DNA from 4 places in the Kitasatospora sp. NPDC015121 genome. Region 3 is predicted to be linked to each of the others. Evidence: riboswitches for the same ligand, from Rfam matches in the RefSeq annotation. Region 3 holds a riboswitch; each other region holds the start of a gene.
The links. A riboswitch is a leader RNA that binds a small molecule or an ion and turns the genes downstream of it on or off. The one in region 3 is predicted to bind cyclic di-AMP.
Positions count from the first base shown of each region.

Region 1: linked by a shared signal. The riboswitch ahead of ACZ3J7_RS28380 (transglycosylase family protein) and the one ahead of ACZ3J7_RS02190 (C40 family peptidase) in region 3 are both predicted to bind cyclic di-AMP.
Region 2: linked by a shared signal. The riboswitch ahead of ACZ3J7_RS38100 (transglycosylase family protein) and the one ahead of ACZ3J7_RS02190 (C40 family peptidase) in region 3 are both predicted to bind cyclic di-AMP.
Region 4: linked by a shared signal. The riboswitch ahead of ACZ3J7_RS22760 (transglycosylase family protein) and the one ahead of ACZ3J7_RS02190 (C40 family peptidase) in region 3 are both predicted to bind cyclic di-AMP.

Region 1 covers NZ_JBVHEH010000021.1:51,658-59,281, forward strand. Annotated here, with positions in the region: gene ACZ3J7_RS28370 (AurF N-oxygenase family protein) at 1-840, shown strand, start outside; gene ACZ3J7_RS28375 (CapA family protein) at 954-2,132, shown strand; gene ACZ3J7_RS28380 (transglycosylase family protein) at 2,155-3,390, opposite strand; cyclic di-AMP (ydaO/yuaA leader) riboswitch at 3,394-3,561, opposite strand; gene ACZ3J7_RS28385 (MFS transporter) at 4,022-5,332, shown strand; gene ppnP (pyrimidine/purine nucleoside phosphorylase) at 5,460-5,741, opposite strand; gene ACZ3J7_RS28395 (tyrosine-protein phosphatase) at 5,859-6,593, opposite strand; gene ACZ3J7_RS28400 (glycine hydroxymethyltransferase) at 6,744-7,624, opposite strand, start outside.
Region 2 covers NZ_JBVHEH010000048.1:19,278-26,901, reverse strand. Annotated here, with positions in the region: gene ACZ3J7_RS38110 (sirohydrochlorin chelatase family protein) at 1-781, shown strand, start outside; gene ACZ3J7_RS38105 (hypothetical protein) at 916-3,081, opposite strand; cyclic di-AMP (ydaO/yuaA leader) riboswitch at 3,720-3,889, shown strand; gene ACZ3J7_RS38100 (transglycosylase family protein) at 3,895-5,217, shown strand; gene ACZ3J7_RS38095 (hypothetical protein) at 5,351-5,551, shown strand; gene ACZ3J7_RS38090 (AMP-dependent synthetase/ligase) at 5,662-7,611, shown strand.
Region 3 covers NZ_JBVHEH010000002.1:43,260-50,883, forward strand. Annotated here, with positions in the region: gene ACZ3J7_RS02160 (aminotransferase class V-fold PLP-dependent enzyme) at 1-20, shown strand, start outside; gene ACZ3J7_RS02165 (Lrp/AsnC ligand binding domain-containing protein) at 23-304, opposite strand; gene ACZ3J7_RS02170 (rhomboid family intramembrane serine protease) at 301-1,104, opposite strand; gene ACZ3J7_RS02175 (hypothetical protein) at 1,254-1,520, shown strand; gene ACZ3J7_RS02180 (NYN domain-containing protein) at 1,702-3,135, shown strand; gene ACZ3J7_RS02185 (C40 family peptidase) at 3,321-4,358, shown strand; cyclic di-AMP (ydaO/yuaA leader) riboswitch at 4,755-4,911, shown strand; gene ACZ3J7_RS02190 (C40 family peptidase) at 4,922-6,010, shown strand; gene ACZ3J7_RS02195 (C40 family peptidase) at 6,219-7,280, shown strand; gene ACZ3J7_RS02200 (gluzincin family metallopeptidase) at 7,481-7,624, shown strand, end outside.
Region 4 covers NZ_JBVHEH010000014.1:263,359-270,982, reverse strand. Annotated here, with positions in the region: gene ACZ3J7_RS22780 (DUF7927 domain-containing protein) at 1-1,334, shown strand, start outside; gene ACZ3J7_RS22775 (nucleoside triphosphate pyrophosphohydrolase) at 1,438-2,430, shown strand; gene ACZ3J7_RS22770 (SDR family NAD(P)-dependent oxidoreductase) at 2,438-2,869, opposite strand; gene ACZ3J7_RS22765 (cytochrome P450 family protein) at 3,024-4,268, shown strand; cyclic di-AMP (ydaO/yuaA leader) riboswitch at 4,501-4,699, shown strand; gene ACZ3J7_RS22760 (transglycosylase family protein) at 4,703-5,431, shown strand; gene eno (phosphopyruvate hydratase) at 5,721-7,001, shown strand; gene ACZ3J7_RS22750 (FtsB family cell division protein) at 7,083-7,520, shown strand; partial or broken gene ACZ3J7_RS22745 (DUF501 domain-containing protein) at 7,591-7,624, shown strand, end outside.

The sequences.
Region 1 (7,624 bases), on a different contig from region 3:
GCCTCCTCCGCGAAGCTCTCGTTCAACCCGCTCACCGACGTCGACTGGGACGCCGACCCCGTCCCCGGCGCCTACTACTGCCCGCCCCGGCACCTCTCGCTCTACGGCACCGCCCTCTGGGAGCGGATGACCGACGAGCAGCGGATCGAACTCTCCAAGCACGAGGTCGCCTCCATCGCCAGCGTCGGCATCTGGTTCGAGGAGATCCTCATGCAGATGCTGCTGCGCCACGCCTTCGACCGGGACCCCACCAGCAACCACGTCCAGTACGCGCTCACCGAGATCGCCGACGAGTGCCGGCACTCGATCATGTTCGCCCGCATGATCGCCAAGATGGGCGTCCCCGCCTACGGCGCCGGATTCGTCGCCCACAACCTCGGCCGGCTGTTCAAGGCGATCTCCACCCACAGCCAGACCTTCGGCGGCACCATGTACGTCGAGGAGATCCTGGACGCCTTCCAGCGCGAGGTGATGAACGACGACACCCTCCAGCCGCTCACCCGCCAGGTCTCCCGGATCCACGTCATCGAGGAGGCCCGGCACATCAGCTACGCCCGCGAGGAGCTCGTCCGCAAGCGCCTCGGCCCGCTCCGCCGCCGGTACGAGCAGCTGTTCATCGGACTGATCGTCTACTACGCGACCACCGCGCTGATCCACCCCCGGCTCTACGCCGCCGTCGGCATCGACCCCAAGGCCGGCCGGGCCGTGGCCCGCGCCAACCCGCACTGGCGCGCCACCAAGGTCGAGATGGCGCAGAAGGTCGTCTCGGTGCTCGACCGGGCCGGGCTGGTCGGCCGGACCAACCGCTGGCTGCTGCGCGCCGCCGGCGTGGTGCACTGACGTGGCGCACTGAGCGGACGGGAATCGTGACCATGTGGTGTCCGGGTGGACTTCCGGTGTTCGAACGGCACGGATAAAGTGCGTCGTCACCGAAGCATCCGGGGGGTCCGTTCATGCGTCGCGCCACGGCCGGCACCACAGCCGCCGCCACCGCCGTCCTTCTGCTCACCGCCGTCACCGGCTGCGGCGGGCCGGACCCCTCCCAGGAGCGCTCCGTGACCGGCGGGACGGCGTCCGGCGCCTCGGGCGGGCCGAGCACGCCGGGCGTGCCGGACGCCCCGGGCCCGGCCGACGGGTCGGCGAGCGGGTCGGCGCCGGCGGCGGGGGCGACGAAGGGCGGCGGGGCGGACGGCACCATCACGGTGGCCTTCGCCGGGGACGTCCACTTCGAGGGGCGGACCGCCTCCCGGCTCGCCGCGGCCAAGGCCGACACCGCGCTCGGCCCGATCGCCGCGACGCTGGCCGCCGCCGACCTGTCGGTGCTCAACCTGGAGACCGCGATCACCAGCCGCGGCAAGGCCGAGGCCAAGACCTACACCTTCCGCACCACCCCCAAGGCGCTCGACGCGCTCAAGGACGCCGGCGTCGACGTGGTCTCCCAGGCCAACAACCACGCCGTCGACTTCGGCCCCGACGGCCTCGCCGACACCCTCGCCGCCAAGGCGGCCTCCCCGATACCCGTGGTCGGCATCGGCAAGGACGCCGCCGAGGCGTACGCCCCGCACGTCAGCACCGTGCGCGGCGTGCGGGTCGCCGTCCTGGGAGCCAGCCAGGTCAACGAGATCACCAACCAGAAGTGGCGGGCCGGTGCGCACAAGCCCGGCATCGCCTCCGCCCTCGACGAGACCGCGCTGCTGCGCGCCGTCACCGAGGCGAAGGCCCAGGCGCCCGTGGTCCTGGTCTACCTGCACTGGGGCGACGAGGGGGTGGCCTGCCCGACCCGGGCGCAGACCTCGCTCGCCAAGAAGCTCGCCGACGCCGGGGCGACCGCCGTGGTCGGCACCCACGCCCACACCATGCTCGGCGCGGGCATGCTCGGGAAGACCTACGTCGCCTACGGGTTCGGCAACTTCCTCTGGTACGGCACCTCGAACTACACCGCCTCCGACGAGACCGGCGTCACCACGCTCACCGTCACCGCCGACGGCCGCGTCACCGGCGAGGCCTTCACCCCCGCCCACATCGACGGCCGGGGCGTGCCCGTCCCGCAGAACGGGAACGCCGCGAAGGCCGCCCAGCAGCGCCGCGACGGCCTGCGCGGCTGCACCGGGCTGGCCGCCGTCCCCAAGTGACGGCGGCCGGCCCGGCCGGGCGTCACTTCAGGTCCAGCACCTGGCCCGGGCGGATCAGGTCCGGGTCCTCGCCGACCACCTGCTGGTTCGACTTGTAGAGCTCGGACCAGCCGCCGTCCACGGCGTGGTGGCGGGCGATCGAGGCCAGGGAGTCGCCCGGGCCGACGGTGTACGGCTGCGCGGACCCGGTGGCCGGGGCCGCCGGGGTGCCGGTCGCGTCCGCCACCGCGTCCGCGGGCGTGGACGCGGAGACCGACGGGGTCGCGCTCGTCGCCGGGGCCGTGGGGGCGTCCGGCGTGGCCGGGGCGTCCGGAGCGGGCGCGGTCGAGCCGCCCGGGCTCGGGACCGCCGGGGCGGTGGGCACCAGGCCGCTGCCGTTCCCGTTCCCGCCGCTGCCGGTGCCGCCGTCGGCGGGGGTGCCCGGGGTGCCCGGGGTGGGCGTGGCGGTCGGGTCGGTGGTCGGGTCGCTGGTCGGATCGGTGGGCACCAGCGGGGTGCCGGGGGAGGCCGGCGGGACGGTCGGCGTGGCCGAGGCGTCCGGAGCGGGCGTGGCCGAGGTGCCGGGGACCGGGGTGGTCGCCGGGGCGCCCGGGGCGGGCGTGCTCGGCTGCGGCTGCGGGTGCGTCAACTGCATGTAGCGCTCGTACAGGCTCCGGTGGCTGGTCCAGAACCAGGCGCCGTTCTTCTCGTACCAGTACACGTGCGAGACCGGGTCGTAGCCGGGCAGGCCGGAGAACACCGGCGCGGTGCCGTCCGCCGGGGCGGTGCTGCCGTCCGGGGCGGCGTTGACCGCCGCGACGCCGCGGGCGCCGCGCAGCGAACCCGTCTCGTTCGCCGAGTCGTTGTCGTCCACGACGCCCGGCGCGCTGGCGGTGCCCAGCCCGGCCCCGTCCGCGCAACCGGACCAGGGCGACGGGCCCTCGGTCGCCAGGATGCGCTCGGCGACGGCGATCTGCTGGCTGCGGGTGGCGCCGTCCGGCAGCGGGGCGTACTGGGTGCCGCCGTAGTCGGTCCAGCGCTGGGCGTTGATCTGCAGGCCGCCGTAGAGGCCGTTGCCCGCGTTGGAGTCCCAGTCCCCTCCGCTCTCGCACTCGGCGACCCGGTCCCAGACCGCGCTGGGCGCGGCGTGCGCACCGGTCACGGCGAGCAGCGGCAGGGCGATGCCGACGCCGGCCACGCCGGCCGCCGCGATCGCGCGCTCGGCGGTCTTCTCCGCCTGGCTCTGCCGGCGATGACGTCCCGAACCCGTGAAGAGCATGCGAGATCCTCTCCGCACGCCTGCGAGGTGAGCTGTCGGGTTCGGACCGGGAGGGAGGCCCGGCCGCCGCACCCCGGTCACCCGGCGCGGACGGCTTCACCCCTAGCCGTGGGGAACGGCAACGAACGTGGTTCCCCCGCCCCTGTCCAAGGGTTGTGGTGGTCGACCCGGAAGCGCGGTGGACAGGGCTCGGCGTTGTCGCGCTGCGGGGCCCGGCGGTGCGGGCAGGGAGGAGCCTATTCACTCGAACGTGGCAATCACAAGCTCGTCGCGCCCGGATCACGCCTGCGTCACGGCGGTGTCCGCCTGGTGTGTGGGCGACCTGTTGACGATCTCTCGGGCGGCGGACGCCCCGTGGGGCGCATCGTCGGTCGGTCGGCTGGAGAAGTGCGGCCGACCGGCGGGACCGGAGCGGGGCGGGCGGCGGGACCGGAGCGGGGCCGGCGGGATCCCGGCGTGCCGGGGCGGGAGGCCCGGGGCGTCAAGTTCCTTCGACCGGGCGCAAGTCGGGGCCAAAGCGGGCATTTTCCGTGTTGTGGATAAACGGCGCGACAGGGCGTCGTCGGACTTCCTACGATCACCCTGCTCGCTCTCCCCGCGGGCGTGTCACCGAGTCCGTGGAGGAACTCCCGTGCGCGTGCTGGTCCCCGAAGTGCTCCGCGTCGAGCGCCGGTTCGCCAGGTTGTTCGTCGGCCAGTCGCTGTCGGTCCTGGGCGACCGGGTGTCGTTCGTGGCGCTGCCCTTCGCCGTGCTGTCGATCAGCGACTCGGCCACCGACGTCGGCCTGGTCGCCACGGCGGGGCTGCTCCCGCTGCTGGTGTTCACGCTCGCGGGCGGCGTCTGGGCGGACCGGCTGCCCAGACAGCGGATCATGCTGGCCTCCGACCTGGTGCGCTGCGCCGTCCAGGCGGCCATCGCCGTCCTGCTGCTCACCGGCACCGCCCGGGTCGGGCTGCTGGCGGCGCTGACGGCGGTGTTCGGCGTGGCGGACGCCTTCTTCCTGCCCGCCTCCACCGGCCTGCTGCCCCTGCTCGTCCCCGCCGACCGGCTGCGCGAGGCGAACGCCCTGCGCGGGTTCGTGCAGTCGGCCAGCCTGGTGGCCGGTCCGGCGCTGGCCAGCGTGCTGATCGTCCTGGTCGGTCCGGGCGGCGCGCTGGCGGTGGACGCGGCGAGCTTCGCGGCCAGCGCCGCCGTGCTGGCCCGGCTGGGCGCGGTCGGTGACGGCGGCGTGGGTCGCGGGGCCGGGGCCGCCGAGGGCGCGGAGCCGGTCGAGCGGCTGGGCTTCCTGGCCGAACTGCGGATCGGCTGGCGGCACGTGCGCGGCCGGACGTGGGTGTGGTCGGGGATGCTGGCGATAGCCGTCTACCACGTGGTGGTGCTGCCCTCGGTGTTCGTCGTCGGGCCGCTGCTGGCGAAGCGCGAGTGGGGCGGGGCCGGGGCGTGGGCCGTGGTGGTCGCCGCCTTCGGTGTCGGCGCGGTCGTCGGTGACGTGTGCGCCTACCGGCTGAAGCCGGCCCGTCCGATGGCCGTCGCGGCCGTGGCGATGGCGGTCGCCTCCTGCCAGGCGGTGGTCATCGGCTCCGGCGCGCCGGTCTGGGTGATCGCGGTGCTGGAGGGGGTCACCGGAGTGGGCGTCTCCCTGTTCTTCGTGCTCTGGGAGACCTCGCTCCAGGTGCACATCCCGGAGCAGGTGCTCTCCCGGGTCAGCTCCTACGACCACCTGGTGTCCGTCGCCCTGATGCCGCTCGGGCTCCTGCTGGCGGGCCCGCTGGTCGAGGGCCTCGGGGTGCGCCCCGCCCTGTTCGGGATGACGGCGCTCGCCGTCCCGGCCGCGCTCGCCCTGCTCCTGTTCCCCGCCGTCCGCCGACTGCCCGCGAACCGACCGGTGGAGGACAGACCGGTGGCCGTGCGCCGGGAGCCCGCTCCGGAAGCGACGGTGTGAGCGTGCGCCCGTCCGTCGATCCGTTCATCCATGAAGGAGTGGAATGGGCCGGCACGGGCGAGGGCCGATTCCCGACCGCGCCCCGCGCGCCTCGACGCGCGGGGCGTGCGGGGCGCGGACGGTGGGGTCAGCGGTACTCGCAGAGGTAGGCGGTGTCCACCGAGACCCGGAGCTGGAACCTGCTGTCACCGGGAACGGAGAAGCGCTCACCGGCGGAGAAGGTCCGCCACTCCTCGGCACCCGGGAGCTTGACGGTCAGCGCACCGCTGACCACGTGCATGACCTCCGGCGCGGCGGTGCCGAACTCGTACTCGCCGGGGGCCATCACGCCGACGGTCGCCGGGCCGTCGGCCGAGGTGAAGGCGACCGACTTGACCGTGCCGTCGAAGTATTCGTTGACCTTGAGCATGCGCGTTCTCCTGCGGAAGGTGTGCGGAACGGCGGCCGACGCGTCGCGCGCCCGGCCGCGGCGGGGGCGAGCCTATCCGCGCGGGCGGCCGGGCCGCCGTGGGCGTCCGCTGGTTGGTCACCCGTCGGCCGGGGCCCCCGTCCGGGGCGGGAACGCGTCGCGCAGGGCGGCGAGTTCGGCGGCCCGGGCGCCGTGGGCGCGCAGGCACCCGTCCGGGGTGCCGTGGTGGGCGCGGATCGAGAGCAGCGCCCGGCGCAGGTGGACGGCGGCGACCGGGCGGGCGCCGTGGCCGGGTGCGGCCGGTCCGGGCGCGCCCGCCCCGGCGGCGGTCAGGCCGAGCGCCGCGTTGGAGCGGAGGAAGTCGGCGGTGACCTCGGCCTCCGGCACGCCCAGCAGCGACTGCAGCAGGGCGACCACCACCCCGGTGCGGTCCTTGCCGGAGGCGCAGTGCACCAGCACCGCCCGGTGCTCCGCCGACAGCAGCTGCCGGACGGCGGCCACCGCGGGCCGCCCGGCCCGCTCGCCCATCAGCGGGTACAGCTCGGCCTGCTCCGCCGGCCAGCGCTGCTCGGCGAAGACCGGAACGCGCAGGTACCGGATGCCGCTGTCGCCGAGCGCGTCCGGCCGGGCGGTGGCCTCCGGCGCGCTCCGCAGGTCCAGCACGGTGCGCACCCCCAGGCCGTGGAGCGTCCGCGCGCCGTCGGGCGTCAACCGGTCCAGTGCCCCGGAGCGGTACAGCACCCCGCGCGGGAGCGCACCGACACCGCCCGCGTCCCGGAAGTTGCGCACCCCGGGGACGGCCGAGGCGTCCGTCGTGGCCGCCGGGAGCGACGCCGGTTCGTCAGCGGTCATGCCGGCCATCCTAGGCGGCCTCCCGGGCCTCCTCCGCAGGTGGCTTGGGAAGCGGCACCGGGGCGGCCGGGAAGTGGCCGGCCCGGCCCGTCGGGGTGGCGACGGGGCGGGCCGGGCCGGCGTCCGGACGGGGACGCGGGGGAGGGGGGATCAGTCGAGCGCGATGCCCGGGTAGAGCGGGAAGCCGGCCAGCAGGTCGACCGCGCGCTTGGCGACGGCGTCGCGCACGGCCGCGTCCAGCGCGTACTGCGCCTTCGAGGAGCCGACCGGTGCGGCGGCCGTCAGCACGGTGTGGATCAGCTCGGCGACCTCGTCCAGCTCGGCCGTGCCCAGCCCGCGGGTGGTCAGCGCGGGCGTGCCGAGCCGGACGCCGGAGGTGTACCAGGCGCCGTTCGGGTCCTGCGGGACGGCGTTGCGGTTGGTGACGATGCCGGAGTCCAGCAGCGCCGCCTCCGCCTGGCGGCCCGTCAGCCCGTAGGAGGTGACGTCCGCCAGCACCAGGTGGTTGTCGGTGCCGCCGGTCACCAGCCGGGCGCCGCGCTTCGCCAGGCCCTCGGCGAGCGCCCGCGCGTTGTCCACCACCTGCTGGGCGTACAGCCGGAACTCGGGGCGGCGGGCCTCCGCGAAGGCCACCGCCTTCGCGGCCATCACGTGCGACAGCGGGCCGCCGAGCACCAGCGGGCAGCCCCGGTCGACGTGCTCGGCCAGTTCGGAATCGCACAGCACCATGCCGCCGCGCGGGCCGCGCAGCGACTTGTGCGTGGTGGTGGTGACGATCTGCGCGTGCGCCACCGGGTCGAAGTCCCCGGTCAGCACCTTGCCCGCGACCAGGCCGGCGAAGTGCGCCATGTCGACCATCAGGGTCGCGCCCACCTCGTCCGCGATCTCCCGCATCTTGCGGAAGTTCACCAGCCGCGGGTAGGCCGAGTACCCGGCGACCAGGATCAGCGGCTTGAACTCCAGGGCGATCCGCCGGACTTCGGCGTAGTCGACCAGGCCGGTCACCGGGTCCGTGCCGTAACTGCGCTGGT
Region 2 (7,624 bases), on a different contig from region 3:
GCTGGCGGTCCCGGCCGTCGCCGGGCCGGAGAGCCGTCCGGTCGTCGAGGAGCTGCTGTCCATCGTCCGCACCGAGCAGGCGGGCATCGAGGTGACGGCGGCCTACCTGGGCGGGGAGGACGCGCCGTCCGTGGCCGACCTGCTGGCGGCGGCCGCCGAGGCGGGCCTGCCCGCGCCGGTGGTCGTCCCGCTGGTGCCCGGGCCGCACGACTTCCTGCCCGAGCTGCACAAGCTCGCCGCCGAGTCCGGCGCCCGGGTGCTGGACCCGCTGGGCCCGCACCCGCTGCTGGCCGAGGCCGTGCACGTGCGGCTGTCCGAGGCCGGGCTGGCCCGGGCCGACCGGGCCCGGCTGTTCGCCATCGCCACCGCCGCGGACGGCGTGGTGCTGACCACCGTGGGCGGCGAGGAGGCGGCCGCCTCGGCCGGCATCACCGGCGTCCTGCTGGCCTCCCGGCTGGCCGTGCCGGTCGTCCCGGCCGCGCTGGACGTGCCGGGCTCGGTCGCCGCGGCCGTGGCGCACCTGCGGGCCACCGGCTCCGAGCGCCCCGCGCTGGCCCCGCTGGTGATCGGCCCGGAGGCCGACACCGAGCTGCTGGCCACCGCCGCCGAGGAGACCGGCTGCGCGAGCGCCGCCCCGATCGGCGCGTACCCGACCGTGGGGCAGCTGATCGCCTCCGCCTACCTGGCCGCGCTCCCCGAGCCGACCCAGGAGCAGCTGGAGGCGGCCGAGGCGGCCGTCGCCGAGCAGCGCACCAGCACGGGGGCGCACGCGGCGCGCTGACGCCCACCAGGGACCGCGACGGGCGGGGGCCGCGAATCGACGCGCTCCCGCCCGTCGTGCTTCCCCCGGCCCCGACCCGTCCTGTCCCGCGCCGCCCGGCCCGCCCCGCGTCGCACCGCCGGCGGGCCGTGCCCTCAGCCCGTGACGCGCCCGGTCTTCGGCGCGCTGTCGGTGAAGGCGAGCGCGGGTAGCGCCACCGCCCGCGGCGGGGTGGGCGCCTCGACCGGCCCGGTGGCCACGAGCCCCTGCCCCACGCCGCCCCCGCCGCTCCCCCCGTTCCCGCTCTTCCCGAGCGAGACGGTCTGCGCCTGCCCGGCCGGCCGGAACAGGATCCGCTCGGGTTCGGGCGCCTCCGGGTCGAGCCACAGCTCGGTGCCCTTGGCGCCGCCGAACTCGCAGTCCAGCACCGCGACGTCGTCGGGCTCGCCGTCGTCGGTGGCCCGGAACGCCACCCCCGCCTTGCGGTAGCCGGTCAGCCGGCTACGGCTGAGCGTGACGGGCTCGCCGGCCAGTTGGTGCTTGAGGGTGGCCACCGCGTAGTCGGACTGACCGGCGGCGTCGATCAGCAGCCCGTCGAAGACGGTGCCCTTGTCGCGGCCGAGCGCGTGCACGGCGATGCCGCCGGCCGCGTTCCCGTACAGCACCGAGGCGGTGTAGTCGAAGTCGTTCAGGTAGGCGCCGTGCTCGATGCCCCAGCCGCCGTTGTGGTACGCCGCGAACCCGGTGACGGTGTGGTGGTGCTCGGCGTTGAGCCAGACGAAGATCCCGTTCTCCAGGTTGTTGTGCGCCAGGCAGCGTTCGAAGGTCCAGACGCCCTCGCTGGTCTCCGGCCACTCGTAGCCGGAGGCGCCGGCGGCGCCCTGCACGCCGACGGCGACGCAGTCCCGGGCCGAGGAGCCCGTCCCGGCGCCGAGGCTGAAGCCGGTGAGCCGGTAGCCGCGCGGGTTGGGCTCGAAGACGGTGCGGGAGGCGACGCAGCCCTCGTACGCGATGTCGTCGGACGGGCCCTGCGGGGTGCGGGTGTCGATCGGCCCGTCCCACCAGTACGCGTCCTCCCAGGTCTCATGGGAGATGCAGCCGCGGAAGGTGATGCCGTGGCTGGCGTGCGGCACGAACGCGTGGCTGCCGGTGTCGCGGACCACCACGCCCTCGACCACGGTGCCGCGCGAGGTGTCCAGCAGCATGTGGAAGTGCAGCCCGTACCGGCCGAGCACCGGCTCGGTGACCGGCTTCCCGTTCCAGCTGTCCTTGCCGTTCGCCCGCGGCCCGAGCCAGCGCAGCGCGGCGTGCCGGACGTCGGCGGGCCGGCTGGAGGTGAGGTGGACGTGCGCCCGGCCCTGCTCGGTGCCCTCGATCCGGACGTTGCGACTGAGGTTGAGCACCTCCGCGCCGAAGGTCGCCCCGCCACCGATCGCCACCCGCGGGTGGGCGTTCTTCAGCGGACCGGTCAGCGTGACGGTGGCGCCGTCCACCTGCTTGACCGTGACCAGGTCGTACGAGGTGGAGAAGTCGTCCTGGTCGGGCGGCGCGGTGGGGGTGACGGCCAGCTCGTCGCCGGGCTGCCAGCCGGTGGGGGCGGCGGCCAGCCGGATCGTGCTGTCGCCGGGCTTGAGCGCCCCGGCGGCGCGGGCCCAGGCGGTGCGGGGGGCGCCGTCCAGCCGCAGGTAGCCCTGACCGGTGACCCACAGGCCGGTGTCGGTGTCGACGACGGTCATGCCGCCGCCCGCGAAGCGCCGCTCGTCGACGTTCGGGAAGCGCAGGGTGTGGGTGTGCGCGGCGTCGGGGGCGAGCGCCAGGGTGCCGCGCACCTCGACGTTGCCGGCGCTGGCCAGGGTCAGCGACCTGTCGGCGGCGAACACCAGCGAGCCGGTCCGCTCCACCAGCAGCGAGCCGACCTGGGCGTCGGTATCCAGCACCACCCTGTCGGTGATCCGCACCGCGCTGCCGGGGCCGGGCACCTTGCCGCCCCAGCCCTTGGCGTCCGACCAGTTCCGACCGCTCTGGTCGACCGGCGGCGGCAGCGGCGCGGACGGCGCCGGGCTCGCCGGGGCGACGGGCGTGGGGTCGCCGGTGGCGTGCCGGTGGCCGCCTCCGCCGGGCGTGCCGCCCCCGGGCGGGGCCGGCCGGGCCGCGGTCTCGTCCGCTCCCGCCAGGGACTGCCGCAGCACCACTCCCCCGCCGAGCGCCGCCGCCGTCCCGACCGCCAGCCAGGTCAGCATCCTGCGCCGCCCCACCAGCGGCCGCCGGTGCCGGTGCCGACCGGACGGCGCCCGCTCGTCGCTGTTCCGCTGCTCTTCCACCTCGGTCGCCCTCCCGGGGCCCGCAACCCAGAGTCGTCGGGGGCAGCTTAGGCACGGCGACCGCCTGGACACGTCATGTTCCGGGCGGGGTAAGCATCCTGGCGTAGCGGCCCCGGACGCCCGTTCGGGAACGTTCGGTTCCGTCCGATCGCTTCGACTGACGTGTCGTCAACTCGCCCGCACTGTAAGCGGGGAAGCCAGGAACGACGAACCCGACCACCCCGGTGCGGTCATCCGGAGGCGCTTTCCGGACGGAATTCTGACGCCCCGTCCGGAATCGGGCGCGAAAGGCGCACGGAACCGTGGCCCGAGCGCCCCCGCCCTGACATATCCGGATGAAACGGACTGCCCATTCGCCCCTCCGACCGAATGGAGGTCCACCAATCACCCATCTGATGACCAAAGCCCTATAACCCCTAAAAGGGACGCAAGATCCACCCCCGCCTGACGCTCCCGCAGTCCCCGTCGACGGCAAAGGAGTTCCCCCCGGAATTCTTGATCACCTTTTCCGGACCCCCGAAAGGCTTTCTCCGATATTTGCCATCCGCCCTTAAGTCCGCTTAATCTCCTGCCCACGTTCGTGGACACACGGACCCAGCTCACCCGGAACGCCGAGTCCTGCCGCCGGGTGGGTCGGCTCATGCACAACGCACCACGGCAGGGGCGGGGGAACCAGGTAAGTCGCCCCGGGCGGTCGCAGGACCGCACGGGGCTCGGGGTGAAGCCGGGCACACCGCGAGGTGTGCGCGGCCGGGCAACTCCAGCCCGAATCCGACAGCTCACCTCGCAGGCGTGGGAGAGGAACGCTCCTTCATGCTGCCCATCAGCTCCAAGAACGCCCGCCGTCTGATCGCCACCACCGGCGTCGTCGGCATCGGCCTCACGATCCCCTGCCTGACCGCCGGTTCCGCCTCCGCGGCCACCGTCGCCACCTGGGACAAGGTCGCCCAGTGCGAGTCCAGCGGCAACTGGTCGATCAACACCGGCAACGGCTTCTACGGCGGCCTGCAGTTCACCGCCTCCACCTGGGCCGCCTTCGGCGGCACCGCGTACGCCCCGCGGGCCGACCTCGCCACCAAGGACCAGCAGATCGCCACCGCCGAGAAGGTGCTGGCCGTCCAGGGCCCCGGCGCCTGGCCCGTCTGCTCCGTCCAGGCCGGTCTGACCAAGGGCGGCGCGGCCCCCCAGGTCGACACCTCCACCTCCACCTCCTCGAACTCGACCGGCTCCGCGCAGACCAAGACCCCGGCCCCGACCCAGAGCCCGACCCAGTCGCAGTCGCAGTCGCAGTCCAGCGGCTCGGGCAAGTCCCAGCACTCCTGGTCGCAGTCCCGGAACCAGTCCCAGACCCAGGCCCAGGCCCGGCCGCAGGCCGAGCAGAGCACCTCCGCCACCACCGACCACTCGGCCGGCACCTACACCGTGGCGGCGGGCGACTGGCTGTCCGCGATCGCGCAGAGCCAGCACGTCGACGGCGGCTGGCAGAAGCTGTACGACCTGAACCGCTCGGTCCTCACCGAGGGTCCGGACATGATCTACCCGGGCCAGCAGCTCACCCTGGGCGGCACCGCGACCGCGCAGCCGCAGCAGTCCGCCCCGGCCACCAAGTCCTCGACCGGTTCGTCCTCGTCCTCGTCCTCGTACAAGGGCTCGTCCTGGAAGAACGGCCGCAGCGGCGCCGCCACCACCAAGTCCTCGACCACCGCCACGGCGACCACCACCACGGCGGCCACCGAGACCAAGACCGCCACCGCCACCACCGCCACCAAGGCGGCCGGCTCCAAGGCCGCGGCGATCGACTTCGCGCTGTCCAAGCTCGGCCAGGCGTACGTCTACGGCGGCACCGGCAACGGCGGCTGGGACTGCTCGGGCCTGACCCAGGCCGCGTTCCGCCAGGCGGGCATCAGCCTGCCGCGGGTCGCCGCCGACCAGGCCGACTACGCGACCCGGGTCTCGCTGGACAGCCTGCAGCCGGGCGACCTGCTGTTCTGGTCGAACAACGGCGCCAACTCGGGCGTCTACCACGTCGCGCTGTACGTCGGCGACGGCAAGTACGTCGAGGCCGCGAACCCGCGCTCCGGCGTCCGCACCGAGACCATCGCGAACTGGGCCCCGGACTTCGCGGGCCGCGTCTGACCGACGCCCGGTCGGCGCTCGATCCGCGAGCGGTGAACCGCCGCTGCCCCCGGGGACCCTGGTCGGCCCCGGGGGCAGCGGCCTATCCTCACCCGGGGGCCACGAAGGGCCCGACGAACCGGGGAGCGACACCATGGCGAAAGTGACCGTCACGCTGGACGCGGACCTCGCACTGGAGGCGATGCTGCGCCTCGGCGCGACCAACCCGCAGGACGCGGTCGAGCTGATCGTCCGCGACTACCTCGCCACCGACCGCCGCACCGAGGCCCGCACCGGCGGCACCCGCGCGGCCGAGCGCTTCCAGGGCCCGGCCCCCACCGCCGAGGAGGGCTGACCACCGGAGCACCACAACCTCCGCCCTACCCAAGCAACTTACTCTCTAGTAAGTTTACTGGCGAGTACCTAGCCTGGGCGAACCCCCACCCACCCCAAGGGAGTTCGCTCATGGCACACCCCCTCGCCCGTGCCGCGCGCGGCGGCCGCCTCGCTCCTCCGCCCGTCGAGGTGCGCCGCGCTGACGGCCGGGTCGTCGAGGCCCGGACCGCCCACCTGGTACCGCCGCCCGACCGCGGCAGCCTCGCCGACCTGCCGTTCCGCAACGCCGAACAGGCCCCGGACGCCGTCGTCCTGACGGCACGTCAGCCCGGCGGCACCTGGCGGGACGTGACGGCCCGCGAGTTCGCCGAGCGGGTCGCCGCACTGGCCCGCGGCCTGATCGCGGTCGGGGTCCGCCCGGGCGCCCGCCTGGTCCTGATGTCGCGGACCAGGTACGAGTGGACCCTGCTGGACTTCGCCGCCTGGGCGGCCGGCGCCTGCGTGGTGCCGGTCTACCCGACCTCCTCGGTCGAGCAGGCGGAGTGGATCGTCCGGGACTCCGCCCCGGTGCTGGCGGTCGCGGAGGACGCCGGCACCGCCGAGGCGCTGACGGTGGCGATCGCCCGCACCGGCGGCCGAGTCCCGCTGTGGCGGCTGGACGAGGGCGCCCTCGACCGGCTGGCCGAGCTCGGCGCGGCCGTCCCGGCCGAGGAACTGGTGCGCCGCCGGGCGGCCCTGGGGCCGGACGACGAGGCAACGCTGATCTACACCTCGGGCACCACCGGCCGCCCCAAGGGCTGCCGGCTCACCCACGGCAACTTCCTCACCGAGGCGGCGAACTGCCACGCCCTGCTGGAACCGGTCTTCGCCGAGGTGACCGGCGAGCCGCCGTGCACCCTGCTGTTCCTGCCACTGGCGCACGTGCTGGGCCGGATGATCCAGGTGACCTGCGTGTACGGCCGGATCCGGATCGGCCACAGCCCGTCCCTGAAGCCGGCCGAACTCCGGCCCGACCTGGCCTCGTTCGGCGCGACCTTCCTGGTCGGGGTGCCGTACCTGTTCGAGAAGATCCACCAGCTGGGGCGGGCCGAGGCGCAGGCGAAGGGCGCGGTGCGGGTGTTCGACCGGGCGGCCGAGGTGGCGGTGCGCTACGCCCGGGCCGAGCTGGCGGCGCTCGCGGGCGAGGGCCGGCCCGCGTCGCCCGCGCTGCGGATGGCGCACGCCCTGTACGACGCGCTGGTGTACCGGCGGGTGCGGGCGGCGATGGGCGGCCGGGTGCGGTACGCGATCAGCGGCGGCTCGTCGATCGACCCGGAGCTGCTGCTGTTCTTCGCCGGCGCCGGGGTGCTGGTGTACGAGGGCTACGGGCTGACCGAGAGCAGCGGCCCGTCCACGGTGAACCCGCCGCTGCGGCCGCGCCCGGGCACGGTGGGCCCGCCGGTGCCGGGCGGCGCGGTGCGGATCGCGGCGGACGGCGAGGTGTTCCTGAGCGGCGGCCAGGTGTTCGACGGCTACTACGAGTTGGGGGCGCCGCGGCAGCCGCGCCCGCAGTGGTTCGCCACCGGCGACCTGGGCCGGCTGGACGAGGACGGCTACCTGACCGTCACCGGCCGCAAGAAGGAGATCCTGGTGACCTCCGGCGGCAAGAACGTCTCACCGGGCCCGCTGGAGGACCGGCTGCGCGCCCACCCGCTGGTCAGCCAGGCCCTGGTGGTCGGCAACGGCCGCCCGTACGTGGCCGCGCTGCTCACCCTGGACCCGGAGGCGGTCGAGCACTTCCTCGAACTGCGGCCGCGGACCCCGACCCCGCCCGCCGAGCAGCCCGACGGCGGCGGCGGGAGCACCGTCGACCTCGGCATCGGCAGCGCGGTCCCGGTGCACCACGCGGTGCTGGGCGCGCTCGCCGAGGCCGTCCGGGGCGTCAACTCGACGGTCTCCCGGGCCGAGTCGATCCGCCGGATCCGGGTGGTGGCGGGCGACTTCACCGAGGAGCGCGGCCTGCTGACGCCCTCGCTGAAGGTCCGCCGGCAGGCCGTCAGCACCGCCTACCGCCGCGACATCGAGCAGCTCTACGCCTGAGGGCGGGCAGCGG
Region 3 (7,624 bases):
CCGACACCCGGCAGCGCTGAGCTCAGCCGTCGAGGCCGAGCGAGAACGCGGCCTCCAGGTCGTGCTGGGAGTAGGTGCGGAAGGCGATGTGGGTCTCGGTGTTGGTGACGCCCGGGACCTTGTTGAGGCGGCCGGGGATGACCTCGGCCAGGTCCTCGTGGCCCCGCACCCGGACCATCGCGACCAGGTCGTAGGTGCCCGTGACGGAGTAGACCTCGCTGACGCCCTCGATGGCGGCGATCGCCTCGGCGATCTCGGGGATCCGGTCGACGTCGGTGTTGATGAGGACGATCGCGGTGATCACTGGGCAACTCCCGTTCGAGAAGGTCCGCCCAGGGTATCGCCCGCCGGACGGCCGGCCCAGGCGAGCAGCCAGCCCGCCACGAAGCCGATCACGTGCACCAGGTAGGCCACCCCGTCCCCGCCGGAGGTGACCGACCAGAACTGCAGGGCGAACCACAGGCCGAGCACCAGCCAGGCCGGGAAGCGCAGCGGGAGGAACAGCAGCAGCGGCACCAGGGTGGTCACCCGGGCCCGCGGGTGCAGCCGGAGGAACGCGCCCAGCACGCCGGAGATCGCGCCGGACGCGCCGACCAGCGCCCGCACCGCGTCGGGGGTGCCGGCCTCGGCCAGCGCGTAGCCGTAGGTGGCCAGGCAGCCGACCGCCAGGTAGCCGGCCAGGTAGCGGAACCGGCCGAGCCGGGCCTCCACGGCCGGGCCGAAGACGAACAGGAACAGCAGGTTGCCGATCAGGTGCAGCCAGCCCGCGTGGACGAACAGCGCCGTCAGCACCGAGAGTTCGGGGATCTTGCCGGGAGTGGCCGGAAGCACGCAGCCGGGTGCCGCCGGGGGGAGCACCGACAGCTGGGCGGCCGTCAGGGGGCGGCCGCCCAGCAACTCGGCTGGGACGGCGCCCCAGCGGTGCTCGTAGCGCTGCTCCGCGCAGGCCCGGGCGTCGCCGCTGCCGTGCACCGGGTTCGGGCCGGCCGGGCCGAGCAGCATGACCAGCGCGGCCAGCGCGACCAGCAGGTACGTGGCGACCGGGGTGCGGACGGCCCGCTCGGCCGCCGGCGAGCCGGCCCGGGCGGGGGCGGAGAGCACCATGCCGGTCAGCATTCCTCGGGGGCGCGGCCGCGACACCGGGCGCTGCTCCGGCCGGGTGAGCGTCCGGGCTGTGGACCGGTGATCCGTCGGCCCGCCGGCAGGCAATAGGCTGGAGGCCCGGAACCGGGACCAGCCGAGAGGGACCACTGATGAGCATTGCCGCGCCGACCGCCGAGACCCGCTGGCGCTGCACCCTGTGCGGCAACCTGACCCGCTTCGACGTCACCCGTTCGTCCCGGGTGACCGACTTCCTGCACTTCGACCTCTCCGGTGAGTCCAAGGTCGAGGAGACCCAGGTGCTGTCCGAGACCATCGAGTCGGTGCGCTGCCGCTGGTGCAACGCCGTCGACCAGGTCGAGCTGGTGGCCCGCCCCGGTGCCGAGGAGGCCGCGGAGGGCGACGCCGCGCAGGGCTGACGCAGCACCCACCGCCCCGCGCCCCCGTCCGCCCGGACGGGGCGCGGGGCGGACTCGTCGGTGGGGTGCTGTCGGTGCGGCACGGTAGACGGGACAATTGGCAGCAGCGGCGGAGACCAACGCCCCGCCCGGCACCCGCCGGGCCGGGAACCGCCCGGGACCAGGATCGGAGCCGAGGACAGTGGCGGAGGCAGCGAACGCGCCCGCGGGCACGGACGGGACCGCGCCCGCCCCGGCCCCGGAGCCGAACGGCGCCGAGCAGCCGGACGGCACCGAGGCCGGCCCCGAGCGGTCGGCCGGCGGCGCGGAGACGGCCGGGCGCCCGCTGCCCGAGGGCGTGCGCCGGCGGGTGGTCGGCATCGCCTCGGACGCGCTCGGCGGCATCGTGCCGGGCGAACTGCCCGCCTCGCTGCGCCCGTACGCCAAGTTCACCCCGGCCCGGCGGGCCAAGTACGCGGCGACCGCGCTGGCCGCCGCGCTGGAGTCGGACCCGGCGTTCCGGGTCCGGATAGCCGAGCGGCTGCGGCTCGGCCAACCCGACCTGGTGCAGGCGCTGGAGTCGGGCACCGTCCCGGCGGCCGCCGACCCGATGGACGTGGCGGCCGCCGCCTACCTGGTCCGGCCGGCCGGCTGGGCCCGGCTGGTCGAGGAGGCCGGCGAGGAGGCCGAGCGGGCCGACGCCGAGGGCGCCGCCGCCGAGGCCGCCCGGCTGGCCGAGAAGCTCCAGGAGGAGCTGGCCGAGGCCAGGACGGCCGCCCGGGCCGAGCTGGACCGGCAGCGGGCCGAGACCGAGGGCGTCCGCAGGGAGGCGGAGTCGCTGCGCAAGAAGGTCCGCTCGCTGGAGGCCGACACCCGCCGGGCGCAGGCCGAGAGCCGCCGGCTGGCCGGGGAGCTGGAGGCCGCCCGGACCGCCTCGGCCGCCGAGCGCAGCGCGGCCGAGGGCGAGGCCCGGCGGCTGCGGCACCGGGTCGCCGAGCTGGAGGCCGCGGTGGAGAGCGGCCGGCGCACCGTCCGGGAGGGCCGCAGCGTCGAGGACATGCGGCTGCGCCTGCTGCTGGACACCGTGCTGCAGTCCGCCCAGGGCCTCCAGCGCGAACTGGCGCTGCCGGTCACCGCGCTGCGCCCGGCCGACCTGGTGGAGGCGGTCGAGCCCGGCTCGGCCTCGCCGCACGACGTGGCCCGGCGCGGCCTGGCCGAGGACGACCCGGCGCTGCTGGACCAGCTGCTGGCGATCCCGCAGGTCCACCTGGTGGTGGACGGCTACAACGTGACCAAGTCCGGCTACCCCCAACTGCCGCTGGAGCAGCAGCGGATGCGGCTGCTGGGCGGCCTGGCGATGCTGGCCCAGCGCACCCAGGCCGAGGTGACCTGCGTCTTCGACGGCCAGGACCTGGACGTGCCGGTGATCATGGCGCCGCCGCGCGGGGTCCGGGTGCGGTTCAGCCGCACCGGGGAGACCGCGGACGAGCTGATCCGCCGGCTGGTGCGGGCCGAGCCGCAGGGCCGGCCGGTGGTGGTGGTCTCCGCGGACAAGGAGGTCGCGGACGGGGTGCGCAAGGCCGGGGCGCGGCCGGTGGCCTCGGTGCTGCTGCTGAACCGGCTGTCCCGCAGCTGAGGGGCGGTCAGGGGTCCCGGAGGGGGCCGGAGTGTGACGGCCTTGTGAAGGGGGGCGGGGCGGGGGGAGCGGAAGCCCCCCGGGAGTGGACGCGGGGCCTTGGACTTCACTAGGGTCTGGCGTCAAACCTATATTCCGGACTGTCACTCGTTGGGGTGAGTCCAGCAGGAAGAAGGAGCTCCCCCTTGGCCTCCCACCGGCGTCCCAAGCAGCCGAGCCGTGCGCGGATCTCCGTGTTCACCGCCGCCGCCGCGACCGCGGTCGCCCTGACGGCCCAGGCCAGTGCGCACGCCGCCCCGGCCCAGCCGAACAAGGACGAGGTCAAGGCGCAGGTCGACAAGCTGCTGGAGGAGCAGGAGCAGGCCGCCGAGAAGTTCAACGGCGCCAAGGAGCGGGCCGACCAGCTGCGCAAGCAGGCCGACGACCTGCAGGACCAGGTGGCCCGCGGCCAGGAGCAGCTGACCGAGATCTCCTCCGGCCTCGCGGCGGTGGCCGGGGACCAGTACCGGCAGGGCGGCGTCGACCCGTCGATGCAGCTGATGCTCTCCTCCGACCCGGACCGGTACCTCACCCAGGCGGCCTCCTTCGACCAGGCCGCCAGCACCCAGGCCGAGACGCTCAAGTCGCTCAAGGAGCAGCAGCGCCGCCTGGACCAGCAGAAGCAGGAGGCCGCGCAGGTCCTGCACGAGCTGGACACCCAGACCCAGGCGCTCAACGACGCCAAGAACGAGGTGAACGGCAAGCTCGCCGAGGCGCAGAAGCTGCTCGCCAAGCTGAGCGCCGCGGACCGCGCCGCGATCCTCCGGGACAACGGCGGCACCGCCTCGCGCAGCTCCTCCCGGGTCGACCCGTCCACCCTGCCGCAGGCCAGCGGCTACGCCGCGACCGCGGTCAGCGCCGCGCTCGGCAAGCAGGGTTCGCCGTACGTGTGGGGCGCCACCGGGTCGAGCACCTTCGACTGCTCCGGCCTGATGGTGTGGGCCTACAAGCAGGCCGGCGTCTCGCTGCCGCGCACCTCGCAGTCGCAGGGCAGCTACGGCGTCAACGTGGGCACCGACTGGCACAACGCGCAGCCGGGCGACCTGGTCGTCTACTACGGCGACCGGCACCACGTCGGCATGTACATCGGCAACGGCCTGGTGGTGCACGCGCCGCGCACCGGTGACGTGGTGAAGACCATGAAGGTCGACACCCTGCCGATCTCGACCATCCGCCGGGTCTGACCGGGCCCGGCCGGGTCCGCCCGGGGGCGGCCTGACGGTCCGACGAATCGGACAAACGCCCCAGTGGGCGACAACTGACGCATAGTGACACGCCCGGACGGGTCGGGATCCGCTGTGATCCGTGACACGTCCGGGTGTGGCGTTTCTCGACCACATCATGAGAATTACTACGCTCCGTGTAACGAAGTGATCACTAACCGTCATATTCGGCACGGTATTTGATTCAGAATCAGATTTTTTTCCGACAAGGATTTGAGCGGATCACGGATCGGTTACTAGGGTCATGTCTCGACCACCGCAGAGTCGATCGCCCAAGGGGGGCGACGGCGGGGGTCGCCGCCGAGTCCGTGAAGCAGCGGGCAGACCGTCACCACCGGGTCTGCCGACGGGGATACCCCTGCGGGGGTGCTGTCGAACGGAGCCGGGGAACCACGTTCCCCCGGGGTGAATCGGCGCCGGGTCGGCCGCTCCGCGCGGCCGGTGAGGCGTCGTAGGGCAATCTCTTCCGGCCCGAACCCGTCAGCTCACCCGGTAGGCGGTCGAGGAAGAAGGAGTCCGCCTTCGTGGCGTCCCATCGCCGTCCCAAGCCCGCCGGCCGCGCGCGGGTCTCGATTCTCACTGCCACCGCCGCCGCCGCCGTCGCGCTCTCCGCCCAGGGCGGGGCGCACGCCGACCCCGCGCCGACCAAGGACCAGGTCAAGCAGCAGGTCGACCAGCTCAACGAAGAGGCGGAGATCAAGACCGAGGCGCTGAACGCCTCGGTCGAGAAGCAGCATGACCTGCAGAAGCAGGTCGGCCAGCTGCAGGACCAGCTCGCCCGGCAGCAGGCGCAGGTGACCACCGTCCAGGAGGGCCTGGCCGGGATCGCCGCCGAGCAGTACCGCACCGGCAACATGCCGCAGACCATGCAGCTGATGCTCTCCACCACCCCGGACGCCTTCCTCGGCCAGGCCGGCGCGCTGAACGTGGTCGGCTCCACCCAGGCCGACCTGCTCAAGAGCTTCAAGGACGAGCAGAGCAAGCTCGACGCGCAGCGCAGGGAGGCCGAGACCAAGCTCGCCGAGCTGGACACCACCACCAAGGCCCTGCAGGCCGACAAAGCGGACGTTCAGGCGAAGCTGGCCAAGGCCCAGGACCTGCTCAACACGCTGACCCAGCAGGAGCGCGAGCAGATCGCCGCCGCCGAGGCCAAGGCCGCCGCGGACGCCAAGGCGAAGGCCGAGGCCGCCGCCTCCGGCGCCTCGAAGGAGCGCGCCTCCCGGAGCACCGACCGGGTCGAGCTGGACGCGCCCGCCCCCTCTAGCTTCTCCGGCAACGCGGTCGGCGCGGCCGCCTCCAAGCTGGGCAGCTGGTACGCGTACGGCGCGGCCGGGCCGAGCACCTTCGACTGCTCCGGCCTGATGCAGTGGGCCTACAAGCAGGCCGGCGTGTCGATCCCGCGCACCTCGCAGGCGCAGGCGGGGGCCGGCACCAGCCTGGGCACCAACATCGCCAACGCCCGCCCCGGCGACCTGATCATCTACTACGGCGACCAGCACCACGTCGGGATGTACGTCGGCAACGGGCAGATCATCCACGCCCCGCACACCGGCGCGCAGGTCCGCTACGAGTCGGCGACCGCGATGCCGATCAACAGGATCGTCCGGATCTGACGGCTCCGCGGAGCCCTGCGGCCCGGTGCCCCCACGGGGTGCCGGGCCGCCTCCGTTCGGATGTCCGATTCGCGGCCGAATATTCGGGACTGTCAGGGTTTGGACTGGATCGGTCCGACTCGCTAACCTCTGCCCCCGGGCCCCCGCGAGGACGGCCGCCCGACCGCGGGCGGCGGCGGAGGCCGGTCGCAGAACGGAGCCGTCGCGCGTGTCCGTGCCCCGCCGCACCCCACTGCCCGGCGTCCAGCGCCTCGCCCGGACCCTGGCGCTCACCGCCGCCGCCACCAGCGCGCTCGGCCTGACCGTGGGCGGGGCCGCCGCCGCCCCGCTGAGCCCGGCCGACCCGCCGAGCCGGACCGAGGTCAAGCAGCGGGTCGACCAGCTCTACGAGGAGGCCGAGCAGGCTTCGGAGCAGTACAACGCGGCGCAGGAGCGGCTCAGGGCCCTGCAGGCCGAGGCCGGCACCCTGCAGGACCAGGTCGCCGCCGGGCAGGACGAGCTCAACCGGATGCGCGGCGACCTGGCCGCCGTCGCCGCCGCCCAGTACCGCGCCCAGGGCGTCGACCCGACCGTCCGCCTGATGCTCGACCAGGACCCGGCCGGCTACCTGACCGGCGCCCGCTCGCTCGAACAGGCCACCGCCCGGCAGGGCGACAGCCTGCGCGAGCTGGCCGAGCGGCAGCGCCGGCTGGACGAGCGGCGGCGGGAGGCCGGCGGCAAGCTGGCCGAACTGGAGCAGGCCAGGCAGCGGCTGGCCGCCGCCAAGGAGGACGTCCACGAGCGGCTGACCAGGGCGCAGCGGCTGCTGAACTCGCTGGCCCCCGCCGAGCGGGCCCGGATGGCGGCCGACGACGCCCGGGAGGCCCGGCAGCGCGCCACCCGGGGCACCGACCGGATCGACCTCGGGGACCAGCCGCCGTCCTCCGACCGGGCCGCCACCGCGCTGGCCGCCGCGATCTCCAAGATCGGATCGCCCTACGTCTACGGATCCACCGGCCCGGGTACGTTCGACTGCTCCGGTCTGATGTACTGGTCGTGGCGGCAGGCCGGAGTGACCCTGCCGCGGACCTCGCAGGGGCAGGCCTCGGCCGGCCGGCGGGTGAGCCTCGCCGACGCCCGGCCCGGAGACCTGGTGATCTTCTACAACGACAGGCACCACGTCGGCATGTACGCCGGCGGGGGCGTCGTCGTGCACGCGCCCTACCCGGGCGCCCGGGTCCGCTACGAGAGCGTGGGCGCGATGCCGGTGAACACGGTGGTGCGGGTCTGAGCCTCGTCGACGAACCCCTGGTCACCGACCTGCCGACGGCCGCCGGGCCGCGGCGGGCCGGTGCTCCGCTGTCCCGGCGCGCCGCCCTGCTGCTGGCCGCCGGCGGGGCGCTCCAGCTGTCGCCGCCGCGGGCGGCGCCCGGCCGGCCCGCCGTCGCGGGCGCCGTCGCCGCCGCCGGCCCGGCCCCGGCGCCGTCCGGGGTGCGCGCGGAGGTGGTCCGGCTGCTCGGGCAGCGGGCCCGGGCGGTGGCCGGACGGGACGCCGGGGCGCTGCTGGCGGTCTCCGCGGCCGGAGCCGAGGAGACCGACCGGGACCTGCTGACCCGGACCGCCGCGCTGGCCTTC
Region 4 (7,624 bases), on a different contig from region 3:
TCGGCTCCAGCACCGCCGACCTCACCCTGCTGCCGATGCCCGGCCCGACCGGCGTCGTCACCGACAACGCCTTCGCCAGCCGGATCGACCGGGTCGCCGCCGACGGCACCGGCGGCAACGTCACCACCCGTGACCCGAACCCGGTCGACAACTACGGCTACGACGCCCGGACGATCGACGTCACCGGCAGGATCCCGGCCGCCGCCGACCAGGCCGTCCTGCAGATCAACGGCGCGGGCGACGCCCTGCACCCGCAGGCCGCCTGGCTGGCCGTCGACGCGCTCGAACCCGACCTGCGGATCACCAAGGCCAACAACCCCGCCGGCAGCACCGACGACAACCCGCCCGGCGACGTCGAGCCCGGCGGCACCATCACCTACTCCTTCGTCGTCGCCAACCAGCACGCCGACGGCAGCAGCACCGACCTCGACACCGCCACCGACGTCACCCTCACCGACCAGCTGCCCGCCGGCACCACCTACAAGGCCGGCTCCAACCCGAACTGCTCGGCCGCCGGCCGGACCGTCACCTGCACCGTCCCCGACCTCGCCCCCGGCGCCACCGCCGACGTCGCCTTCGACGTGACCGTCGACCAGGCCGCCACCGGCGGCACCAAGCTGGACGACACCGCCACGCTCGCCTACCGGGGCAGCCAGACCCGGCGCGACCAGACCCGGACCAGCAACACCGTCCGCAACACGGTCGTCGACCTGCCGCAGTACCGGATCGCCAAGACCGCCACCCCGCGCAGCGCCGCCCCCGGCGACACCGTCGCCTACCAGGTCACCGTCACCAACACCGGACGGGTCGCCGCGCCCGGCGTCACCCTCGACGACGGCCTCGCCGACGTGCTGGCCGACGCCACCTACAACGGCGACGCCGCCGCCGACCTCGGCACCGCGACCGTCACCGGCACCACCCTGCACTGGACCGGCGACCTGCCGGTCGGCGCCACCGCGACCCTCACCTACACGGTGACCGTCAAGCCCGGGCTGACCGCCGACGCCCGGCTCGACAACACCGTCACCTCCGCGACCTACCGCAACAACTGCGCCCAGGGCAGCACCGACACCGCCTGCGGCGCGACGGTCACCGTCACCGTCCCCTCCCCGTCGCCGTCGCCCTCGCCGTCCGGCAGCACCGGCCCGTCGCCGTCCGCGAGCCCGTCGCAGAGCCCGAGCGGCACCCCGCAGCCCGTGCCCGGCCCCTCCGAGAGCGGCCGGCTGCCCGACACCGGCAGCACCGGCGCCCTCCCGCTGATCGGCCTGGCCGCGCTCGGCTGCGTGCTGGCCGGCCTGATGGCCCTGGCGACCAGGGGCCGCCGCCGGCACTGACCGGACAGCGGCCCGAGACACCCCGCAGGACCGCGGCGCGGGACGGCGCCGCGGTCCTGCGGCGCGTTCCGGGGCCCGCCGCCACCGGGGTAGGTTCGACCCCGTGGAGACTCCGAAGCTGATCCTGCTGACCACCACCCACCGCGTCGCGCCCGGCCTGCTGTCCTGGCCCGCCTGGGAGGCGCTCCGGTCCGCGCCCCGGGTGCTGGCCGGCGTCGCGGACCACCCGCAGCTGGCCGCCCTGCGCGCGGCCGGGGTCGAACCGGAGCTGGTGGAGCGGGACTCGGCGCCCGCGCTGGCCCGCCGGCTGCTGGCCGCCGCCCCGGCCGTCTGGCTGGAGAGCCCGGACGGCGACCCCGGGCTGACCGACGCGCTGGCCCGGATCGCGGTGGAGGAGGCCGGCGAGCACCCGGAGATCGAGCTGCTGCCCGGCTCGTACGACCTGCCGGGCGCCCGCCTGCTCGACCTGGCCTCGGTGATGGACCGGCTGCGCTCGCCCGGCGGCTGCCCGTGGGACGCCGAGCAGACCCACGAGAGCCTGGTGAAGTACCTGGTCGAGGAGGCCTTCGAACTGGTCGAGGCGATCGAGGAGGGCGACCGGGTGACCCTGCGCGAGGAGCTCGGCGACGTGCTGCTGCAGGTGTTCTTCCACGCCCGGATCGCCGAGGAGCACGCCGGGGACCCGTTCTCGATCGACGACGTCGCGGGTGACATCGTCGAGAAGCTGATGTACCGCCACCCGCACGTGTTCGGCGACGTGAGCGTGACCGGCTCCGCCGAGACCGAGGCCAACTGGGAGCAGCTGAAGGCGGCGGAGAAGCAGCGCGAATCGGTGCTGGACGGCGTGCCGGCCGGCCTGCCCGCGCTGGCGTACGCGGCCAAGCTGGTCTCCCGGGTGCGCCGGGCGGACTTCACCGGCGTGCCGGACGCGCCGTACGCGCTCCCCGACGACCTCACCGCCGAGTCGGCGGGGGAGCTGCTGCTGGCGGTCGCGCAGCGCGCCCACGACCGGGGGGTGGACGTGGACGCGGCGCTGCGGGCGGCGGCCCGCCGCTACCGCGCGGCGGTCCGGACCGCGGAGGGCCTGGAGCCCTGACCGGCCGCTAACCGGCCAGCGGGACCTCCGCGACCGGGCGGCGCTGGGCCGGGACGACCTCGCCGACCACCTCGCCGATCGCCTCGCCGACCAGGGCGAGCAGTTCGGCGAGCGGGTCGAGGTGGTGGGGCAGGTCGGCGAGCTGGACGATCCGCTCGCCGTCCGGGCCGGCCACCGCGAACAGGTCGATCGGGCCGAGGTGCTCGACGGCGGTGGCGACCAGGGCGGCGATGTCCGCCGGATGGTGGACGTCGCCGGAGACGCCGACCACCGGGCAGCCGGGGCGGTCGAGTTCGGCGGCCAGGTCCTCGGCGATGCCGGGGCGCAGGTCGGCGATGAGCAGGCCGGCCGCGCCCGCCGCGGAGAACCGGCGGGCCAGGTCGGCCCCCGAACCCCCGTCGAGCACCGCGACGACCACCACCGCACCGGTTACCCGCATGGTCTGCTCCCCTCTCAGAGCGAACCCGTGGCCGGCCCGCACGCCGCCCACTGTGGTTATCGGAGGATCGTAGGCACGCCCCGACGCTCCGCAACAGGGAATACCCACCAGGTGACCAGACTCACGCGGTGGCGCTTCCGGATACGGTCAAGACATGCCAGATCAGCCCCACGCCGCCCACCCGCAACTCTTCACCTGGGAGTTCGCGGCCGACCCCTACCCGGCGTACGCCTGGCTGCGGGAGCACTCCCCGGTGCACCGCACCACCCTGCCGAGCGGGGTCGACGCCTGGCTGGTCACCCGCTACGCGGACGCGCGGCAGGCGCTGGCGGACGCCCGGCTCTCCAAGAACCCGGCGCACCACAGCGAGCAGGCCCACCGCAGCGGACGGGTCGGCATCCCGGGCGAGCGGCAGGCCGACCTGATGACCCACCTGCTGAACATCGACCCGCCCGACCACACCCGGCTGCGCCGGCTGGTCTCCAAGGCGTTCACCCCGCGCCGGGTGGCCGAGTTCGAGCCCCGGGTGCGGGAGATCACCGACCGGCTGGTCGACTCCTTCGCCGCCCGGGGCGAGGCCGACCTGATCCACGAGCTCGCCTTCCCGCTCCCCATTTACGCGATCTGCGACCTGCTCGGCGTCCCCGCCGAGGACCAGGACGATCTGCGCGACTGGGCCGGGATGATGATCCGGCACACGGGGGGCAAGCGGGGCGGGGTCGGCCGCGCGGTCAAGCAGATCCGCGGCTACCTGGCCGACCTGATCCACCGCAAGCGGGCCGACCTCGGCGACGACCTGATCTCCGGCCTGATCCGGGCGAGCGACCACGGCGAGCACCTCACCGAGAACGAGGCCGCGGCGATGGCCTTCATCTTGCTTTTCGCCGGGTTCGAGACCACCATCAACCTCATCGGCAATGGCATGTACGCGCTGTTGCGGAACCCGGACCAGCGCACGCTGCTCCAGGACTCGCTGGCCCGCGGCGAGTCCGGCCTGCTGGCCACCGGCGTCGAGGAACTGCTGCGCTACGACGGCCCGGTGGAGCTGGCGACCTGGCGCTTCGCCACCGCCCCGCTGACCATCGGCGGAGTGGACGTCCCGGTCGGCGACCCGGTGCTGGTGGTGCTCGCGGCGGCCGACCGCGACCCGGCCCGGTTCGCCGCCGAGAACACCCTCGACCTGGCCCGCGCGGACAACCCGCACCTCGGTTTCGGTCACGGCATCCACTACTGCATCGGCGCCCCGCTGGCCCGGCTTGAGGGGCAGTACGCGATCGGCAGCCTACTGACCAGGCTTCCGGACCTCCGGCTGGCGGCCGATCCGGCCGAGCTGCGCTGGCGGGGCGGGCTGATCATGCGCGGTCTGCGCGACCTCCCGGTCTCCTTCACGCCCCGCTGACGCCGTTTCAACCCCCGCGACACGCCGCCGCGCAGGGCCGACGACACGCCGGGGCGGGGGCGCGCGTCGCACGCCTGCTCGGGAGAAATGCGGACATAAGGGGATCGTTCGTGTACGTGGATCGAAGATCCGTGATTTCGGCGTGATCATGGTGATATGAGCTTGTGATTGCTCGTCAGCTTTGCCTACTCTCCGACATGCCCGCAGCTGCGGGCCCCGGTCGCGGCACGCCGAGTCCTGTCCGCCGCGTCCCCGGGCCACCGACCAGGTACCGGACAGGAGCGGGGGAACCAGTGTGAACGCCGTAGTCCCAACGGCTTGGGGTGAAGCCGCCGAGCAGCGGACGCAGCCGCGTCCGGACCGTCCGGCGGCCGGGCCAACCTCCCGGTCCGAACCCGACAGCTCACCTCGCAGGCGTGCGGAGAGGAAGTCCCGTGCTGTTCTCCAACGCTGCCCGTCACCGCCGTAGTACCAAGGCCGAGAAGGTCATCGCCGCCGCCGGCGTGGCCTCGGTCGGCCTGGCCCTGCCCCTGCTCGCCGCCACCGGAGCGGCAGCCGCACCCGCCGACACCTGGGACCGGGTGGCCCAGTGCGAGAGCGGCGGCGACTGGAACATCAACACCGGCAACGGCTTCTACGGCGGTCTGCAGTTCACCTCCTCCACCTGGCGCGCCTTCGGCGGTGCCCAGTACGCGGCCCGCGCCGACCAGGCCAGCCGCGCCCAGCAGATCGCGGTGGCCGAGCGGGTGCTCGCCGCCCAGGGCCCCGGCGCCTGGCCGGTCTGCTCCAAGCGGGCCGGACTCACCAAGGGCGGCACGCCCGCCGACGTCTCCGACGACGCCGCCTCGCGCTCCGAGGAGCGCCCCACCGCACCCCAGCGGCCGAAGGGCCAGCCGTCGACGAAGCCGGCCAAGCCCGCCGCCAAGCCCACCCGGCCCGCCGCCGAGCCGCAGGCCGCCGAGGTCCCGGCCGCCGCCGCCCCGCAGGCCGCCCCGCAGGGCGCGACCGCCGGCGGCTACACCGTCCAGGAGGGCGACACGCTCTCCGGCATCGCCGTCGCGCGGCAGGTGTCCGGCGGCTGGGAGCGGATCTACCAGGACAACCGCGCGCTGATCGGCGCCGACCCGGACCTGATCGTCCCCGGCCAGGTGCTCGCGCTCTGACCCGCGGGACGCGGCGTCCCGGCATCCGGGACGCGACCGGCCGGCGGCCTGACGAGGCCCCGCCGCCGCCCCGACGGGGGCCGCGTCCCCTGACGTGCCGTCCGCTCCCGGCGCGCGCCGCGCAGTTCGCGCCGCCGGGGGCGGCGGGGCGGCCGTCAAACAGGTGAACTACCGATGAGTAGCCCGGCCACACCGTGAGACAGGACCCGGCCGGGAGTGGTCGAGCGGCGCTCTAGGGCTAGGCTCTGGTCGTAACGACCACACATCCGCTTCCGCTAGGAGATGCCTCGTGCCGTCCATTGATGTCGTCGTAGCCCGTGAGATCCTCGACTCCCGCGGCAACCCCACGGTCGAGGTCGAGGTCGGTCTCGACGACGGCAGCACCGGTCGCGCGGCCGTCCCGTCGGGTGCCTCCACCGGTGCCTTCGAGGCCCTGGAGCTCCGCGACGGCGACAAGAACCGCTACTTCGGCAAGGGCGTCGAGAAGGCCGTCCTCGCCGTGATCGAGCAGATCGGCCCCGAGCTGGTCGGCTACGACGCCACCGAGCAGCGCCTCATCGACCAGGCCATGCTCGACCTGGACGCCACCCCGGACAAGTCCTCGCTCGGCGCCAACGCCATCCTCGGCGTCTCGCTCGCCGTGGCGCACGCCGCCTCCGAGGCCAGCGACCTGCCGCTGTTCCGCTACCTGGGCGGCCCGAACGCCCACGTGCTGCCCGTCCCGATGATGAACATCCTCAACGGCGGCTCGCACGCGGACTCCAACGTCGACATCCAGGAGTTCATGATCGCCCCGATCGGCGCGGAGTCCTTCTCCGAGGCCGTCCGCTGGGGCGTCGAGGTCTACCACACCCTCAAGGGCGTCCTGAAGGAGCGCGGCCTCTCCACCGGCCTGGGCGACGAGGGCGGCTTCGCCCCGAACCTGGACTCCAACCGCGAGGCCCTGGACCTCATCACCGAGGCCATCAAGAAGGCCGGCTACACCCCGGGCAAGGACGTCGCGCTCGCCCTGGACGTCGCCGCGTCCGAGTTCTACAAGGACGGCGCCTACCAGTTCGAGGGCAAGGCGCTCTCCGCCGCCGACCTGATCGCGTACTACGCCGAGCTGGTCGCCGACTACCCGCTGGTCTCCATCGAGGACCCGCTGGACGAGTCGGACTGGGACGGCTGGAAGGCCATCACCGACGCGCTGGGCGACAAGGTCCAGCTGGTCGGCGACGACCTGTTCGTCACCAACCCGGAGCGCCTGCGCAAGGGCATCGAGACCGGCACCGCCAACGCGCTGCTGGTCAAGGTCAACCAGATCGGCTCGCTCACCGAGACCCTGGACGCCGTCGAGCTGGCCCAGCGCAACGGCTACCGCTGCATGATGTCGCACCGCTCCGGCGAGACCGAGGACGTCACCATCGCCGACCTCGCCGTCGCCACCAACTGCGGCCAGATCAAGACCGGCGCCCCGGCCCGCTCCGAGCGCGTCGCCAAGTACAACCAGCTGCTGCGCATCGAGGAGATCCTCGACGACGCCGCCGAGTACGCGGGCCGTTCGTCCTTCCCGCGTTTCAAGGGCTGAGCCTGTTGTGACCGGTGCCCCGGTCCCCACCGCGTAGGGTGGGGACCGGGGCACCGGCATGCGCAGGAGGGGCGAGCAGACATGGCCAAGTGGAGGATTCCCGGGTTGGCGGCGCGACCGCGCTTCACCAGCCGGGCCACCGTGCTGGTGCTCGTGCTGTGCTCGCTGGTGGCGATACTCGCCTACCCGGCGCGGCAGTACATCGCCCAGCGCGGCGAGGTCGCCGCGCAGCGGGCCAAGGCCGAGCACGCCCGCCAGCAGGTCGACGAGCTGCGCCGGGAGAAGGCCCGCTGGCAGGACCCGGAGTACGTCAAGGCGCAGGCCCGGGAGCGGCTGCACTACGCGCTGCCCGGCGAGACCGCGTTCGTCTCGGTCTCCCCGCCGCCCCCGCCCGGCGCGAAGTCCGCCCCGGCGGACGCCGCGGCCCGTCCGAAGGCCGTCAAGCCCTGGTACGCCGCACTCTGGGACTCGGTGGACGCCGCCGACGCCGCACTGCCGGCGCCGCGGCCGGTGCCCTGACGCCGCCCCGCACCTTCCCGGAGCCACCCGGACCTCCCCGACCCCCCGCCCCCTGACGAACAGACTCCTGATGAGCAACCAGAACCCTCCCGCGTCCGACGCCC